Regions from separate parts of the Paenibacillus sp. FSL R5-0407 genome, predicted to be linked through region 1. Evidence: predicted binding sites of a transcription regulator. Region 1 holds the regulator's gene; the other holds the start of a gene.

The links. The regulator CtsR, encoded in region 1, represses protease genes until heat stress. The targets are predictions, from matches to a motif close to ATGGTCAATAAAGGTCAAACA.
Region 2: the regulator CtsR is predicted to act here: its motif matches at 5,651-5,671, upstream of clpP (ATP-dependent Clp endopeptidase proteolytic subunit ClpP).

What each region holds. Positions count from the first base shown of each region.
Region 1 covers NZ_JBBPAX010000001.1:2,975,034-2,982,973, forward strand. The annotation lists gene radA (DNA repair protein RadA) at 1-935, opposite strand, end outside; gene clpC (ATP-dependent protease ATP-binding subunit ClpC) at 1,202-3,646, opposite strand; gene NYE70_RS14485 (protein arginine kinase) at 3,683-4,741, opposite strand; gene NYE70_RS14490 (UvrB/UvrC motif-containing protein) at 4,754-5,278, opposite strand; gene NYE70_RS14495 (CtsR family transcriptional regulator) at 5,594-6,052, opposite strand; gene NYE70_RS14500 (Kelch repeat-containing protein) at 6,324-7,940, opposite strand, start outside.
Region 2 covers NZ_JBBPAX010000001.1:4,063,312-4,071,251, forward strand. The annotation lists gene NYE70_RS19245 (Cof-type HAD-IIB family hydrolase) at 1-665, shown strand, start outside; gene NYE70_RS26035 (glycoside hydrolase family 38 N-terminal domain-containing protein) at 777-962, shown strand; gene NYE70_RS19250 (discoidin domain-containing protein) at 1,007-2,602, shown strand; gene ade (adenine deaminase) at 2,669-4,468, opposite strand; gene NYE70_RS19260 (hypothetical protein) at 4,519-4,734, opposite strand; gene clpP (ATP-dependent Clp endopeptidase proteolytic subunit ClpP) at 4,942-5,538, opposite strand; tRNA gene NYE70_RS19270 (tRNA-Arg) at 5,749-5,823, opposite strand; gene NYE70_RS19275 (LacI family DNA-binding transcriptional regulator) at 6,047-7,072, shown strand; gene NYE70_RS19280 (ABC transporter permease) at 7,184-7,940, shown strand, end outside.

The DNA.
Region 1 (7,940 bases):
AGCGCCTGAAGCTCGACCAGCATCGGCCGGGTTCCCTCCATGGAGGCTACTACCGTAGAACCCGCAACGCCCAGCGGACGCTCGGACAGGAACAGTTCCGAAGGATTCGCTACTTCCGCAAGTCCGGCTTCATTCATTTCAAAAATGCCGATTTCGTTGGTCGAACCGAACCGGTTCTTTACCGCCCGGAGCAAACGATAGGAATGATGGCGTTCCCCTTCAAAATAGAGCACCGAATCCACCATATGCTCCAGCATACGCGGTCCCGCAATAGCTCCTTCTTTAGTGACGTGGCCCACCAGCACCGTGGCGATGCCCTGCCCCTTCGAGATCCGCATGAAGCGGGCCGTGCACTCGCGAACCTGAGACACGCTTCCCGGCGCGCTCGTCACTTCAGGCAAATACACTGTCTGAATCGAGTCGATGACCAGGAAATCCGGCTTCACCTGATTGATCGCTTCCTCAATGCCATCCATGCTGCTTTCGCACAACACGTACAGCTCGGGAGAGAGCGCACCGAGCCGTTCCGCCCGAAGCTTGGTCTGCCGGGTCGATTCCTCCCCGGAAATATACAGCACCCGAAGTCCGGCTTTGGCCATTTCGTGCGAGGTCTGCAGCAAGAGCGTGGATTTCCCGATCCCCGGGTCCCCCCCTACAAGGATCAGCGATCCGGGAACGATGCCTCCGCCAAGAACTCGGTTTAACTCGGCAATTCCCGTTTGAATCCGCGGCTCCTGGCCGCTCTCTATATTTATGATCGGAAGCGGCTTTTCTTTCGTATGAAATAAGCCTGAAGTAAGTCCTTGGGTTTTGACCACTTTTTCCGTTTCTTCCACCATGGTGTTCCAAGAACCGCATCCCGGGCATTTTCCATACCATTTAGGCGATTCATATCCGCATTCGGTACAATAAAACTTTGTCTTTACTTTAACCATTTATCTCTCCTTCTCCACACTGCAAAATTTGACAAACCTTGCAGGTCGCACCACAAAGGTACCATTAAAAGTTTACCATTCTTTCAGAATTAACGTAAAGTTTTTTCCCGTCAAAACGGGCTTTTCCCTGCTTATGTGTCGACTTGCTCCATTTCTTGCGTTATGTAGGTCATTCTATGTAAAAAGCTCCCAAAGCATCGCTTTGGGAGCCTCTTACTACATATATCGGATTTAACCGGTTTCTTTTACAGTGACTTCACCGCAAGTTAAGCATTTTTTGAAAAAAGGCCCGATTTCTCTACGGTCAACGCGCCGTTCTCCTCGTCGATCGTGAGCGAATCTCCCTTCTTCACAGTGCCGGTCAGCAATTCCTCGGACAGACGGTCCTCGATATGCTTCTGGATCGCCCGGCGAAGCGGACGCGCTCCGTATGCCGGATCGAAGCCCTCTTTGGCAAGGAAGGCCTTGGCCTTATCGGTGAGGATGAAGTCCACTTCATGCTCCCGCAGCCGCTTGCGCAGCTCCTCGGACATGAGCGACACGATTTGACCGATATGACTTTCTTCCAAGGAGTGGAACACGATGATTTCATCAATCCGGTTCAAGAATTCCGGACGGAAGCTCTTCTTGAGCTCTTCCATCACTTTGCCCTTCATGTTGTCATAATCTGCGCCTGCATCCTCTACGGCAGTGAAACCAAGGCGTGTATTCCGCTTGATCGCTTCCGCCCCTACGTTGGAGGTCAGGATGATCAGTGTGTTGCGGAAGTCGACTACCCGGCCTTTGGAATCGGTCAACCGGCCGTCTTCCAGCACTTGCAGCAGGATGTTGAATACTTCCGGATGAGCTTTTTCGATTTCATCCAGCAGGACTACGGAATAAGGCTTGCGGCGTACTTTTTCGGTCAATTGGCCGCCTTCCTCATATCCTACATATCCCGGAGGCGCACCTACCAGACGGGCCGTGGAGTGCTTCTCCATGTACTCCGACATGTCGATGCGGATGACGGCATTCTCGTCGCCGAACATCGATTCGGCGAGCGCTCTTGCCAGCTCGGTTTTACCTACCCCGGTCGGACCGAGGAAAATAAACGAACCCATCGGACGCTTCGGATCCTTAAGACCTGCACGGGCCCGGCGGATTGCCCGGCTGACGGCTTTTACGGCTTCGTCTTGGCCGATTACCCGCTCATGCAGGATTTGTTCCATATTCAGCAAACGCTCGGTTTCTTCTTCTTTCAGTTTGATGACCGGGATTCCCGTCCAGCTGGCTACCACCTGAGCGATATCCTCCGGAGTTACCTCGGAATCGGTACGGCCCTGTTTTTCTTTCCATTGATTCTTCGTTACATCCAGCTCTTCGCGAATCTTTTGCTCGGTATCGCGAAGCGCGGCCGCTTTTTCGAATTCCTGGCTCTGAACCGCAGCGTCTTTCTCCTTGCGGATGTCGTCCAGACGGTTTTCAAGCTGCTTCAGATTTGGCGGTACCGTATAGGAATTCAGCCTTACTTTGGAGCCCGCTTCATCAATCAGGTCAATCGCTTTGTCCGGCAGAAAACGGTCCTGGATATAACGGTCGGACAGCTTGACGGCCTGTTCAATCGCTTCGTCGGTAATCTTCACCCGGTGATGCGCTTCATACCGGTCACGCAGTCCGTGCAGGATCTGAATCGCTTCATCAACCGACGGCTGATCTACCGTAATCGGCTGGAACCGGCGTTCCAGCGCGGCGTCTTTTTCAATATATTTGCGGTACTCATCCAGCGTCGTGGCCCCGATGCACTGCAATTCGCCCCGGGCGAGCGCTGGCTTCAGGATATTGGAAGCGTCGATGGCGCCTTCGGCACCGCCCGCTCCAATCAAGGTATGCAATTCGTCGATGAACAGGATGATATTTCCGGCTTGGCGGATTTCATCCATAATCTTTTTCAGGCGATCTTCAAATTCACCCCGGTATTTGGTACCGGCGACAACGGACCCCATGTCGAGGGTCATAACTCTTTTATCGCGGAGGGTTTCCGGAATTTCGTTGTTGATAATCTTCTGCGCCAGGCCTTCGGCAATCGCCGTTTTCCCGACGCCGGGTTCCCCGATGAGCACCGGATTGTTCTTGGTCCGGCGGCTAAGCACCTGGATAACCCGCTCGATTTCTTTACTGCGTCCGATAACCGGGTCGAGATTCCCTTCCTTGGCGGAAGCCGTCAAATCACGGGCCAAGCTGTCCAGCGTCGGTGTATTGACATTGGCAGGCGCTCCATGATGGCTTGATACGGCTTCGCTGCTGCCAAGCAGCTGCAGCACTTGCTGGCGGGCTTTGTTCAAGCTGATGCCGAGATTGTTCAGCACGCGTGCCGCAACCCCTTCACCTTCCCGAATCAAGCCAAGCAAAATGTGCTCGGTACCGACATAGGTATGACCCAATTTGCGCGCTTCGTCCATAGACAGCTCAATAACCTTTTTGGCTCTTGGCGTATAGGCGATATTAGACGGCTGTTCTTGTCCGCGACCGATCAGCGTTTCCACTTCATCTTGAATTTTCTCGAGTCCGAGTCCAAGGCCGATCAGCGCTTTGGCGGCAATCCCTTCTCCTTCGCGGATCAATCCGAGCAAAATATGCTCAGTACCAATATTATTGTGACCTAGTCTGACTGCTTCTTCCTGGGCCAAGGCCAACACCTTCTGGGCACGTTCCGTAAATCTTCCAAACATCATATTGTTTGCACCTCCATATAGAATCTATCGTTTCAGTTATTTACCCACTTTTTCCCGAATCAGCTTGGCGCGGTACATATCCCGCTCGCCAGGCGATAAGTTTTCGCCGAACAGTTTCTGCAGAAAACCAGGCTGCGTCATGACATTCAGCTCATTCAGCACCCCTGCGGGAACGTCATCGATCAAACCGATATCCACGCCAAGCCGGACGTCGGAAAGCCTCTGAGCCGCCTCTTTCGAATCCATAATCGCAGCGTGGGATAAAATCCCGTAAGAACGCATTACACGGTCAATCATCCGCAAGCGCGATTCGGACAGCAGCCTTTCGCGGGCATTTTTCTCATGCTCGATAATCTGCAGGACGACACCATACAAATTCTCAATAATTTCCGTTTCGCTTTGTCCTAGTGTAATCTGATTTGAGATTTGAAACAAGTTCCCCATCGCTTCGCTGCCTTCGCCGTATATGCCACGCACCGTAAGTCCTACCTGGGATACAGCGGATAATATCCGGTTGATCTGCTGCGTAAGCACCAATGCCGGCAGATGCATCATGACTGAGGCACGTAATCCCGTGCCGACGTTGGTTGGACAGCTGGTCAGAAAGCCCCGGTTCCCATCAAAGGCATAATCTACATGATCCTCGAAAATGTCATCAATCTCGGTCGCCTTATCCCAAGCTTCTTGCACTTGAAAGCCGGGATATAAACATTGAATTCTCAAATGGTCTTCTTCGTTCACCATAATGCTCAAACTTTCGTCTTCACTGATAAAGACGGCGCCTTTTCGGGATTCTCCGGCCAGATTCGGACTGATCAGATGCTTCTCGACCAGAATCTTCTTGTCCAGCTCCTCCAAATCGGCGAGTAGAACCGGGTGGAGCATGCCGTATTGCTGCAGCCGCTCATCCGTCAGCACTTCCCGCAACAAACCCAGCACTTCTTCCGACTGTTGATTCGTCGCCAGCATCGGAAACGGATGATGTATCAAGTTACGCGCGATCCGCACCCGGGTGCTGATGACGATATCCGATTCCTTTCCGCCCTGGCTCATCCATTCGCTTAACGGCTGTTCTGTAAAACGAAGATTAGGCATGATACTCTCCTCCTACTCTGCGGGAATATTCTTTTCAAGTTCACGGATCTGGTCCCGGAGCGCAGCCGCTTCCTCAAATTCTTCCTGAACAATCCGGTACTGCAATTCTCGCCGGAGGTCGTCCAGCTTGCGCTGTACCTGGATATGACTGCCCGCCCGTTTCGGCACTTTGCCCACATGGACCGTGTTGCCATGCACTCTTTTGAAGAGCGGATCGAGTCGGTCATTAAAATATTTATAACAGGAGCTGCAGCCAAAACGTCCGATCTTGCTGAACTGGGAATAGGTTAGACCGCACTCCTCACAGCGGATGTTCTCGTTTTGTTTAGCTGCGCTGGGATGTCCCTGAATACCAGGATGAAAATCCATCAGTCCCGACAGCAGATTATGAATGGAGAATCCGCCTGTCGTTCCGGGAATCATCTCCCCTTTTTCTCTGGCACAAGCTTCACAAATATGAAATTCCGTCTTTTCCCCATTTACGATCTTCGTAAAATGAAGCGTAGCTGGGCGTTTGCCGCACTCTTGGCATTGCATTGGGATGTCCCTCCTCTTATGGATAGACTCAACACATAATTATTGATGTTATTCAAAAAATCATCTTTCCAGGACGAAGCAAATCATGAAGCGGATTCGACGTCGAATCTTGAATTCAGCCGGGCCTTCCGTTGCTCACGTACCTCATGAGCAAATGCTTACGAAGTCGTTTTCTACGAAAACGTTTAGCTCCGCTACTCAGTCCCTAGCTTCATCCAACCTAAAGCGTTTTGTAAAAACGCACTTCGGAAGCATACGCTTCGGTCCTGAAAACCCGACTTTTTGAACTTGCATTTTAAGAGGCTGTGCCGGTCATTAACCGAGTAATGATATCAGCATCGCCTTCATCAGCCGCGCCCGGATCTGATCGCGGTACGGCAGCTTCACCATCAGTATTTCCCTGGATACTGCCGCCCTCATTAGGGAAGCCTCCCGGCTGCTAAGAAACCTGGCCTCTTCCAATTGATAAATCAGCCCCTCCGCCGCAGACTGGCCGATTTCGTCGCCAATCGTCTGATGAAGGTGCGTATGCAAAGTGGTCGGGCCCGGTAATTCGATCCGCCTAATTCGGACATAACCGCCGCCCCCGCGTTTGCTCTCCACCAGATAACCCTTCTCCAGGGTGAATCTTGTGCTAATCACATAGTTAATCTGGGAAGGAACGCAGGAAAACTGATCGGCCAGATCATTACGCTGAATTTCTATCGCCCCTTCGGGACTTTCGTGCAAAATGCTTTTGAGATATTTCTCAATAATATCGGAGATATTGCGCATCACACATCCTCCATTGCTCATTACTCCAACATACCGCGCCACCGATGTAACTGATCTGCTATATATAAACAAAGCATCGCATGTATGAATAGTATTAACCGTATGCGCCGGTTTGAATATGGGATGGTCATGATATGTTGACTTTGACTTTCTTTGACTTTAACTTTATTATAGCACAAATTTCCGATTTGCCAAGAGGGACCGAAACACGTGAAAAACACCCCCGATTCATCATGAATCGAGGGCGTGTGTACTTTGCATTTAGAGCACTTTATTTGGATGGCGCGGAAATCAGCACTTCCTTACCTGTTGCGAGATCCTTTTTGTAGGTTCCTGCCCATTTCCCGTACTTGTTATTGTCCTGTCTGTCAAAGACAATTGCCTTGCTGTCTACCGAAACTAACATATAGCTGTAGCGGGCCGTATTTTGCTTGAGTACCTTTTTCTGCTTACCGTCGAGCGAGTTCCTTACGATTTTATCCGGGGTTTCATAAATGACCGAATTATCAAAAAAGTAACGATCCCCGCCCCAGCCTTCCGCCTCAAACAATTTCTTGTCACTGCCGTCGCCTAGCGCGGAATACACTTTTCCGTCATTTGCATCACCATAATAAACTCTATCTTTATACTTATCAAAGCTGTATATCCGGGCCAAGTCCTTTTCCCAGGTCCCGTCCTTCTTGAGGGAATGCAGCATGTAGCCTTTGTTCACAGCCTCCCTGTTCTCTTTTGAATCCGGGTAAGTGGTGTATAGCAAATAGTCGCCGGCCAATTCAAGCTTGTCGGGGAAAAATTGTGCGCTCCGTCCATACGTATAGCTCAAAACCTGCAGACTGCTTCCGTCATATTTGTAACGAACCGGCATTCCCCACTCTTCGTAGGCATCCCGTTTCGAACGTTCCCAAGCATATATATATTCCCCGTCAAAAGCCCTCATCCCCAGATCAAGCGACGCGCCTTGCTGAGTTTTACGACGGAAGATAGAAGCCGAATCCGTGTCCAATCCGTATTTTGTCGGATAAGGGATCATCTCGCCGAAAGTGTCGCCGAGCTTTAATTTCTTCAAGTAATTGTCCTGAATGAAATACACTACATCCTGATCCAGCTTCACAAAATCAAACCGGCCTGTAAGCACAATTTCCGTCGTGTTTGTTCCATCCTGCTGTCGAACAAGATACTGATGCGTATACTCCATATTTCCGAGCTTCCATCTGAAATTGGCCTTCACATTTTTGTAGTACAAGATTTTGTAGGTCCAGCCATCTTGCTTCAACTGTGTCTTAGTGGCGACAAGAGTCCCCTCAAACACCGTTCCCTTATTTGAAGTCCCGGTGTTTCCTCCATCTGAGGTCTTGGCGGCTTGCAGCATTTCCATAGGCTTAATGCCATTCTCGCTGCCTTTTCCGATAAAAATAATATTGCCATTAGCCATTGTAATCGATATCGGGTTTTCATGTTTGTACTTCATTACCGGACCCCTGGTCCACTTGTTGGTTTTCGGATCGTAAACTTCAGTCGAGTTCAGCTGGCCTGTATTGTTGCCGCCTCTTCCTCCTGCGACGATCACCTTTCCGTCAGGCAGCAGCGCCGCTGCCGCATTGGAGCGGGCTGTCGACATATTGCCTACATCACTCCATAAATTCGTAGCCGGATCATATACTACAGCTTCTGATACCGGTTCGTTGCCCCTGCCGCCATGCAACACTCCGCCTGCCATGAAAAACCGGCCGTCAGCCATTGCCGTTTGGGCCTGGAAGCTAGTAAAGTAAGGCATCGTTGCAATGGAGTAAAACTTATCCATATCGGCCTTATACAGTTGGCCTGCCGATATGTTCTCATCCAAGCCTGCGCCATAACTGAGCGCATCGCCTTGCGGAGTAATATATAG
Region 2 (7,940 bases), 1.1 Mb from region 1:
AGTGGATACACCGGGCTATAGACAGCGGTATTGTTGTAATGTTCGCCACAGGTCGGGAAGTTCAAAGCATCGAGCGTTATGTGAAACAGCTCGGATTGGAGTCGCCGCTCGTCTCGGTAAACGGGAGTGAGGTCTGGACCTCTCCGGGTTCGCTGCTGGTGCGGCACATCCTGACCGATGAGTGGATGAAAGAACTGCATGCCATCGCCAAGGATCAAGGCTGCCGTTACTGGGCCTATACCGTGGATCATGTGTTCACCTCGGAGAATTGGCCAGATGAGCTGGAGCGTCCGAATAGCGATCCTTGGCTCAAATTCGGCATTCATTGCGATGAGCCGGTGCTGCTGCAAGCACTCCGCGCGCGCGTAGAGGAGTTGGGTCATTTTGAAGTTACCAATTCAAGCCCCCGCAATCTGGAGATTAATCCTCGTGGCATCAACAAGGCCAGCGGGCTCCGGGAGGTCTGCAGACTCCTGGATATCCGGATGGAGGAGGTCGCCGCTTGCGGAGACAGCTTGAATGATCTGGAGATGATTACTGCCGCAGGACTCGGAATCGCCATGGGCAATGCACAGGAAGCGGTAAAGCTGGCTGCGGACACCGTGACCGGGACGAACAATGAGGATGGAGTTGCTCAAGCGATCCGCATGATTTTAGGAGAGTAGCTTCCGACGGTTGGGCGGAGGAAGAGGTGTACAAACGTAAAATTTTTGGAACGGAAATTAGCGGCCGTTCCTTCGCAACGGCCCTCTCGTTGATTGAGCGTTTTCCCGAATATGTATTTTTTGCAGTCCCACCTTCAATTGTACGCATATTTAAAGGACGATTTCCGGGAACTTTATGGAACAATCAAAGATCGCGTCAAGTCTGGCAACTGGGAACCGACCGGTGCGATGTGGCTGGAAATTGAAATATCATTGGCACCCTATGAAATCAAAACTTTTCATAAGAGCTTATTTTAAATAGCAATCCCTTTTTTGTAATCACGATTACGAGGAGGAAGATGATGAAAAGAACGGTTTGGATGGTTATGCTTATTTTCGCTATTGGGATCGGAGGGCTTGGCGGATGGACGGATCAGGCCCCGAAGGTTGCGGCCGATGCAGAGACCGCAAGGCTGAAGTTGATGACGTTTAATGTACGGAACCTTAACGGAGACAACGGTACGATCAATTCCTGGGATAACCGGAAGGAACGGGCCGTCCGGGCCATCGATACGTTCAGCCCTGATATTATCGGTATGCAGGAAGCATACGCCGTCCAGATTGATTATTTTATCAGCCATTTGAACGGCACTTATGAGTCCGTGGGTACTTCGCGGCAAGGCAACAAGTCTGACGAATATTCTAATATCGTATACCGGACAGACAAATTCAATGTCATTGAAGCAGGGCAATTCTGGCTTAGCCAAACGCCGGAGGTCGAGGGAAGCCGATACTCCGAAGCTGATAAGTGGCCTCGGATCTGCACCTGGGCCAAATTCCAGGCCAAGGACAATTCCCGCACCGTGTTCTACTATTTCAACACTCACTATTCCTTGGATGCCGCCAGTCGGACGTTATCCTCCCAATTGATTCTGGACCGGGTAGCGGAGATCGTTCCTTCCGCAGATACGCCGGTCTTCATCGGAGGGGATTTCAATGCGCCGGAGACAGAGGCTGCCTTCACCACTTTGGAACAATCGGCTTTCAATGATATGTGGCTTCAAAAGGGACAGTCGCTGGTCAATGCATCGACGGTCAGCAATTATAACGGCAACATATCAGGGCACCATATCGATTGGATTTTCCATCGCGGAGCGTCGGCCATTCAATCGATTGAGATCAACCGCTACAATGAGAATGGCCTGTATCCGTCGGATCATTACCCTGTTCAAGCCGTGGTCGACATTCCTGTGACGGGCAAAGCCTTGGCAGGGGGATACGTGAACGTTGCGAGGCAAGGAACGGCAACGGCCGACGGGTATGTGCAGGCAGAGCCACCTGGCAAGGCGATTGACGGGACCGTTCTGAGTAACAGCAAGTGGTGCGCTACCGGCGCTGAACCGCACTGGCTACGGATTGATCTGGGCGAGCGCCATAACCTGTATCGGTTCGTCGTGAAGCATGCGGGTGCAGGAGGGGAGAACCGGAAGATCAATACGAGGAACTTTGTGATTCAGGTCAGCGACAACGGCACAAGCTGGACCGATGTTTCTGCCGTATCCGGGAACACCAAGGATATTACGCTCCATGAGGTCAATACCTTCGGGCGGTATATCAGGGTCTACATTACGGATGCGGGGAACCTTTCGACGGATACCGCTGCACGCATTTATGAGCTGGAGGCTTACGGCTTGAAGAAGGGAGCTGTCTTCTACAAGGACGGAAGCTATGGCGGGTATGCGGTCACGCTGGCTCCGGGCTCTTACACGCTGGACCAACTGCGCCAAGCGGGAATTCAGAACGACGATATCACTTCGCTTCGGGTATTTGGAGGAGCTACGGTAGAGCTCTATGAGCATGATCATTTCCTCGGGAACAAGCAGGTTCGCACGGTGGACGACTCGTCCCTGACGCCGGAAGGCTGGAGCGACATTACATCTTCCATCAAGATTTATTAAAAATGAAGGGGCGTCACCTGGTCATCATAGCTGACCAAGGGACGCCCCTATATTAATGAAGCTTAATTATCCGATCTCTACAGGGATCAGCTCGAACTTGTCGACGTCCGCCAAGCCGCGGTTGGTGATGCGCAGCTCGGGGATCACCGGCAGGGCGATCAGCGAGAACGTCATAAATGGCGCGTTCAGCTCGCAGCCCAGCGTCTTCCACGCTTGCTCCAGCGCCTGGACTTCCTTTACAACGATCTCCAGCGGCTGATCGGACATCAATCCGGCGATAACCATCGACACGGAGGCTAGGATCTGTCCGTCCAGAACGGCGATCATGCCGCCGCCGAGTTTAGCCAATTCATTGGCGGCGAAGGCCATATCCTCCGGATTGGTGCCCATGACCAGGAGGTTATGGCTGTCGTGCGCTACGGTCGATGCCACCGCGCCCCGCTCCAGTCCGAAGCCCTGCGCGAAGGCGAGCGAAATCTGCCCGGTACCGTGATGGCGGTCGATACAGGCCAGCGTAATGACGTCCTGCTCCAGGCTTGACTGAATAAAGCCGTCCTTCACGGGGAGGCGTGCAGTGCCGCGTGCGGTCCGTGCGCTGTTCTCGATCGCGCGGATGACGTTCACTTCCGTTTCGGCGGCCCCGTCCTTACGGCTGCTCGCCAGCGCGAAGTCGCGTGTCTCCAGCGGCCGTGCCAAATGCACCGACTGCCGTGCGGCTTCCGGATAAGCATAGGCCGGGAAGGCCATTTGCAGCGCGCCGCCGTCAAACACCACGTTGCCGTCCGTGATGACGGTGGACGGCTCCATGTCCTTCAGGCTGTCGATCAGCAGCAGATCGGCGCATTTGCCCGGCGCGATGCCGCCGACTTCACCGTCGACCCGGAAATAGCGGGCCGTGTTGATCGAGCCCATCTGGATGGCGGTGACCGGCTCGACGCCTTCCTCGATGGCCCGGCGGACGACGTGGTTCATATGACCCTTCTCGATCAGGGTCTGCGGGTAAACGTCGTCCGTAACCAGCATGATGTTGCCCGGATGCACGTGATCTTCCGTCACGACCTTGATCACTTCCTTCACATCATGCCAGGCGGAGCCCTCGCGGATCATGAGATGCATGCCTAGCTGAAGCTTCAGCAGTCCTTGCTCCCGTGTGACCGTCTCATGGCAGGACGTAACCCCTGAGGCGATGTACGCTTGCAGCATCGGCTCGTCCTCGCTCGGGAAATGCCCGGTGACCGCCTTGCCTGCCCGGCATGTCGCGGCGATCTCGCCGGTCATTTTGGGGTCGCCGTACACGACGCCCGGGAAGTTCATCACTTCGCCGAGACCCTCGACGCCTTCCCAGGTCATTCCGTCCTCGATATCGGCGACGTTCAGCTCGGCTCCGGCGTCCTCGAGATTGTCCGTGGCGGGCACGCACGAAGGGAAGGTTGTGTATACCTTCAGCGGCAAAGCACGCCCCTCTTCGTGCATCCAGCGTACGCCGTCGGCTCCAAACACATTGGCGATTTCATGAGGGTCCATGAAAATGCCGGTGGTGCCCTTCGCCAATGCGGCTTTGGCGAACTCGGTGACCGAGAGCATCGTGCTCTCGACATGCATATGCCCGTCCAGTAGACCCGGGGCGATAAACCGTCCCTTCGCGTCCAGTACGACCGTATCTTGGCCGATCGTATGGCTGGCATCGCCGACATAAGCGATCCGCCCTGCGGCGACAGCCACGTCGGTATGAGCCTGAAGCTGTCCGGTGTATACGTTGACGAGGGTACCGTTTTTAACGACCAGATCGGCCTTCTTTGTTCCGGTGGCCACTTGGGCAAGCGTCCGGCGAACCTCGGTCCATTGTTCATCGTGGGTATGGCTCATCTTGTTCACTCCTTAGTTGGTGGGTGGCTAACTTCTCTGCTCATATTTTTTCACCGAATCGGCGAAAATGCAAGGCAACCCGGCAAAGTGACGATGCGCATGAAAAGGGTAATCACGCCATAATATCGTTTACCGAAAATAAAAAGAAGCCCGGCACTGCCTGCCGGGTCCCTCAAGGAAAGTAGATTAACTGTAATTTCTCCAGCTAATTTGCCAGTCTGCCCCCGATTTTCGAAAATATCTGGAAAACCTCCAGCTATTTTCACTATCTAACCACTTTGGAAGTCCGTAAAGAAGGATTAACTACAGGTTTTACATTTAATATCCAAAAAAGCTTGAACTGATGGGAATTAACTGTAGGTTTTCCAGTTATCGTGCCGAGCCATTGAAATTATACAAAGGACCGCCCCGCGAGCGTGATATACACTTCTGGGACGGTCCTTGGCTTTATTAACGTATGAAGTTAAATACAGTTATACGCCTTGTGGCGTAACTTTTTCGATGACGCGATCGATCAGGCCGTATTCTTTAGCTTCGGCCGCGCTCATGAAGTAGTCACGGTCCGTATCCTTCTCGATCCGGTCCAGCGGCTGGCCAGTGCGTTCGGCCAAGATCTTGTTCAGCTTGTCGCGCATCTTCAGAATGCGGCGTGCCCGGATTTCGATATCGGTAGCCTGGCCTTCGGCTCCACCGAGCGGCTGGTGAATCATGATCTCGCTGTTCGGCAGCGCGTAGCGTTTGCCTTCGGCGCCGGCATTCAGCAGGAAAGCGCCCATGGAAGCCGCGAGACCCACGCAAATGGTGGAGACGTCGGACTTAATGAACTGCATCGTATCGAAAATGGCCATCCCGGCTGTAATGGAACCGCCAGGGCTGTTAATGTAGAGATGGATGTCTTTGCCCGGTTCTTCCGCGTCCAGAAACAGCATTTGCGCAATAATCGCATTTGCGACGACGTCATTCACCTGAGAACCCAGGAAAATGATGCGGTCCTTCAGCAGTCTGGAGTAAATGTCATAAGCGCGCTCACCGCGGTTACTTTGTTCAACGACCATAGGAATATAACTCACCGATAAAACCTCCTTATTAGTTGGATCAACCATGTGAACGAAATCGGTTCAATCAATTTCAGAATTGACGGAATCGATGAATATTAACCTCATAATAAACAATTTAAAACAGAAAGTCAAAGAAAGTCAAACTCTGTGTAATAAAAAAACCCGTGCATAAGGGTTAGTGGGTAAAACATATGATATCCAGCAATCTGCTGATAAGTATAATGGCGCGCCCGCGAGGAATCGAACCTCGATCTCAGGCTCCGGAGGCCTACGTCATATCCATTGGACCACGGGCGCAAGTTGTATGAATTAGTTACATCCATTTAGCGTAGCAAAAATGATTATATGACATACGAGTTTAAAAAGCAAGCAAGTTCTCTAAAATAGTTTCAAGGGAACATATGGAGAACGGGCGAGAGTGGTAGACGAGAACTATTTTTGTAAAATAGGCATTGTCATGAAAGCGCTTCTATGCTAATTTAGAATTATAAAAACGTTTTTATAAAAAGGAAGATTGGATATGGGTAAGGTTACCATCAAGGATGTGGCTCGAGAGGCGGGTGTATCGATCTCGACAGTTTCCAATGCGTTAAACAATGTCGATGTTTTGAACCCCGAGACCAAATCGCATGTGCTAAACGTGGCGAAACGAATGAATTATGTTCCGAATTTGAACGGCAAGCAGCTTAAAACAGGCAAAACGAAAATGCTGGGCTTCTTTACAACCAGCGTATCGGGTCCCTACTTCTATACGCTGGTTGAATCGATGGCCCGCGAATGCGACCGGCTCGGCTATGGGCTGAACGTATTTGTAACCCGCGACAAACAGGTCATAATGAGCAATATTTTGGGCCGGCGGGTCGACGGCGTCATTATTTATGAGGAATTGCGTATCGATGATGAAGACGTCAGCATGATGATGAAGGAAAAGATCAAGGCCGTGTTTCTGGATCGGTTTCTGGAGAATGAAACGATGGGCAGCGTGATTTTCGATTCCTTCGTGGCCGGTTACGAAGCAACCAAATACTTGATCAGTCTCGGACACAAGAAAATCGCTTATATCTCCGGCGTGGACACGATGTTCGACAGCGTGCAGCGGAGGGACGGTTACTTGGAGGCCTTGCGGGAGCATCAGTTACTCGTGGATGAAGATTATGTGCTCCAAGGTTATTTTGAGGAAGAAGGCACCTACAACGCGGTAAAATCATTTCTTCATATGCACCCGGACAAATTGCCGGATGCGTTCCTGGCGGGGAACGACTTGAGTGCGATCGGTTGTATTCGCGCGCTGAAATCCCATGGATTCGACGTTCCTGCAGACATCAGCGTGGTCGGGTTTGACGATATCGATATCGCCCAATACTTCACGCCTCCATTAACAACGGTAAGGAACCAGATCGCCAGGCAGGGCGTGCTCGCCATCGACCATTTGGTACGCATGATTCAGAAGAAGGAGCAGGGCAAGAAGCAGAAGTTGGCGGGAGAACTGGTTGTCAGAGGATCAAGCCAAGTGAAAATCCAAAGAAACGACCTTGGCCAAGAGTAAGAAGGCTGTATTCTGAAGAATCCGCGAAAATTTGGCGGGGCCAGGGATAGATTTTTATATGTGAAAATAAAAACGTTTTTATTGCATGGAAGCCAAAAGGGGGACCAAGGGATGGCCAAATCAGACGCGCATTTGGAGCAGAGAAAGCCCATGGGGCAAAGGATTAGAGACTTTATGGTCGACTACGGGAGACAATGGGAACTGCAGTCAATGATTTTGCCTGGCGTCATTTTTATGATTATTTTTTGTTACATTCCGATTTATGGACTGACGATCGCTTTTAAAAACTACACGGTCATCGATACGTTGGACACGGCCCCGTGGGTGGGACTGGAAAATTTCAAAATCATTCTGTCCGACAAATATTTCTGGGATTCGGTCGTCAATACACTGGGGATCAGCTTTCTGAAGCTGTTGATCGGTTTCGTCATTCCGATTGTGCTGGCGATCATGATCTTTGAAGTCGGTCATACCCGATTCAAAAAGATCGTTCAGACGGTTTCCTATCTGCCGCACTTTCTGTCTTGGATCGTGCTCGGCGGGATGCTGATTACCTGGTTCTCAACGACAGGGATGTTCAATCAGCTGCTCCTGGATCTCGGCGTGATCTCTCAACCTCACAATATTATGCTGGATGCCGGCAAGTACTGGTGGATCGCCACGTTGTCCGACATCTGGAAGGAAGCGGGCTGGGGAACCATTCTGTATCTGGCGATTATGTCGAAGATCGACCCGACCTACTACGAGGCGGCCAAGATTGACGGAGCCAGCCGGCTGCGGCAAATCTGGAACATCACCATTCCGAACATGAAAATGATCATCAGCTTGAACCTGATTCTGACGATCAGCGGCTTGCTCGGCTCCAACC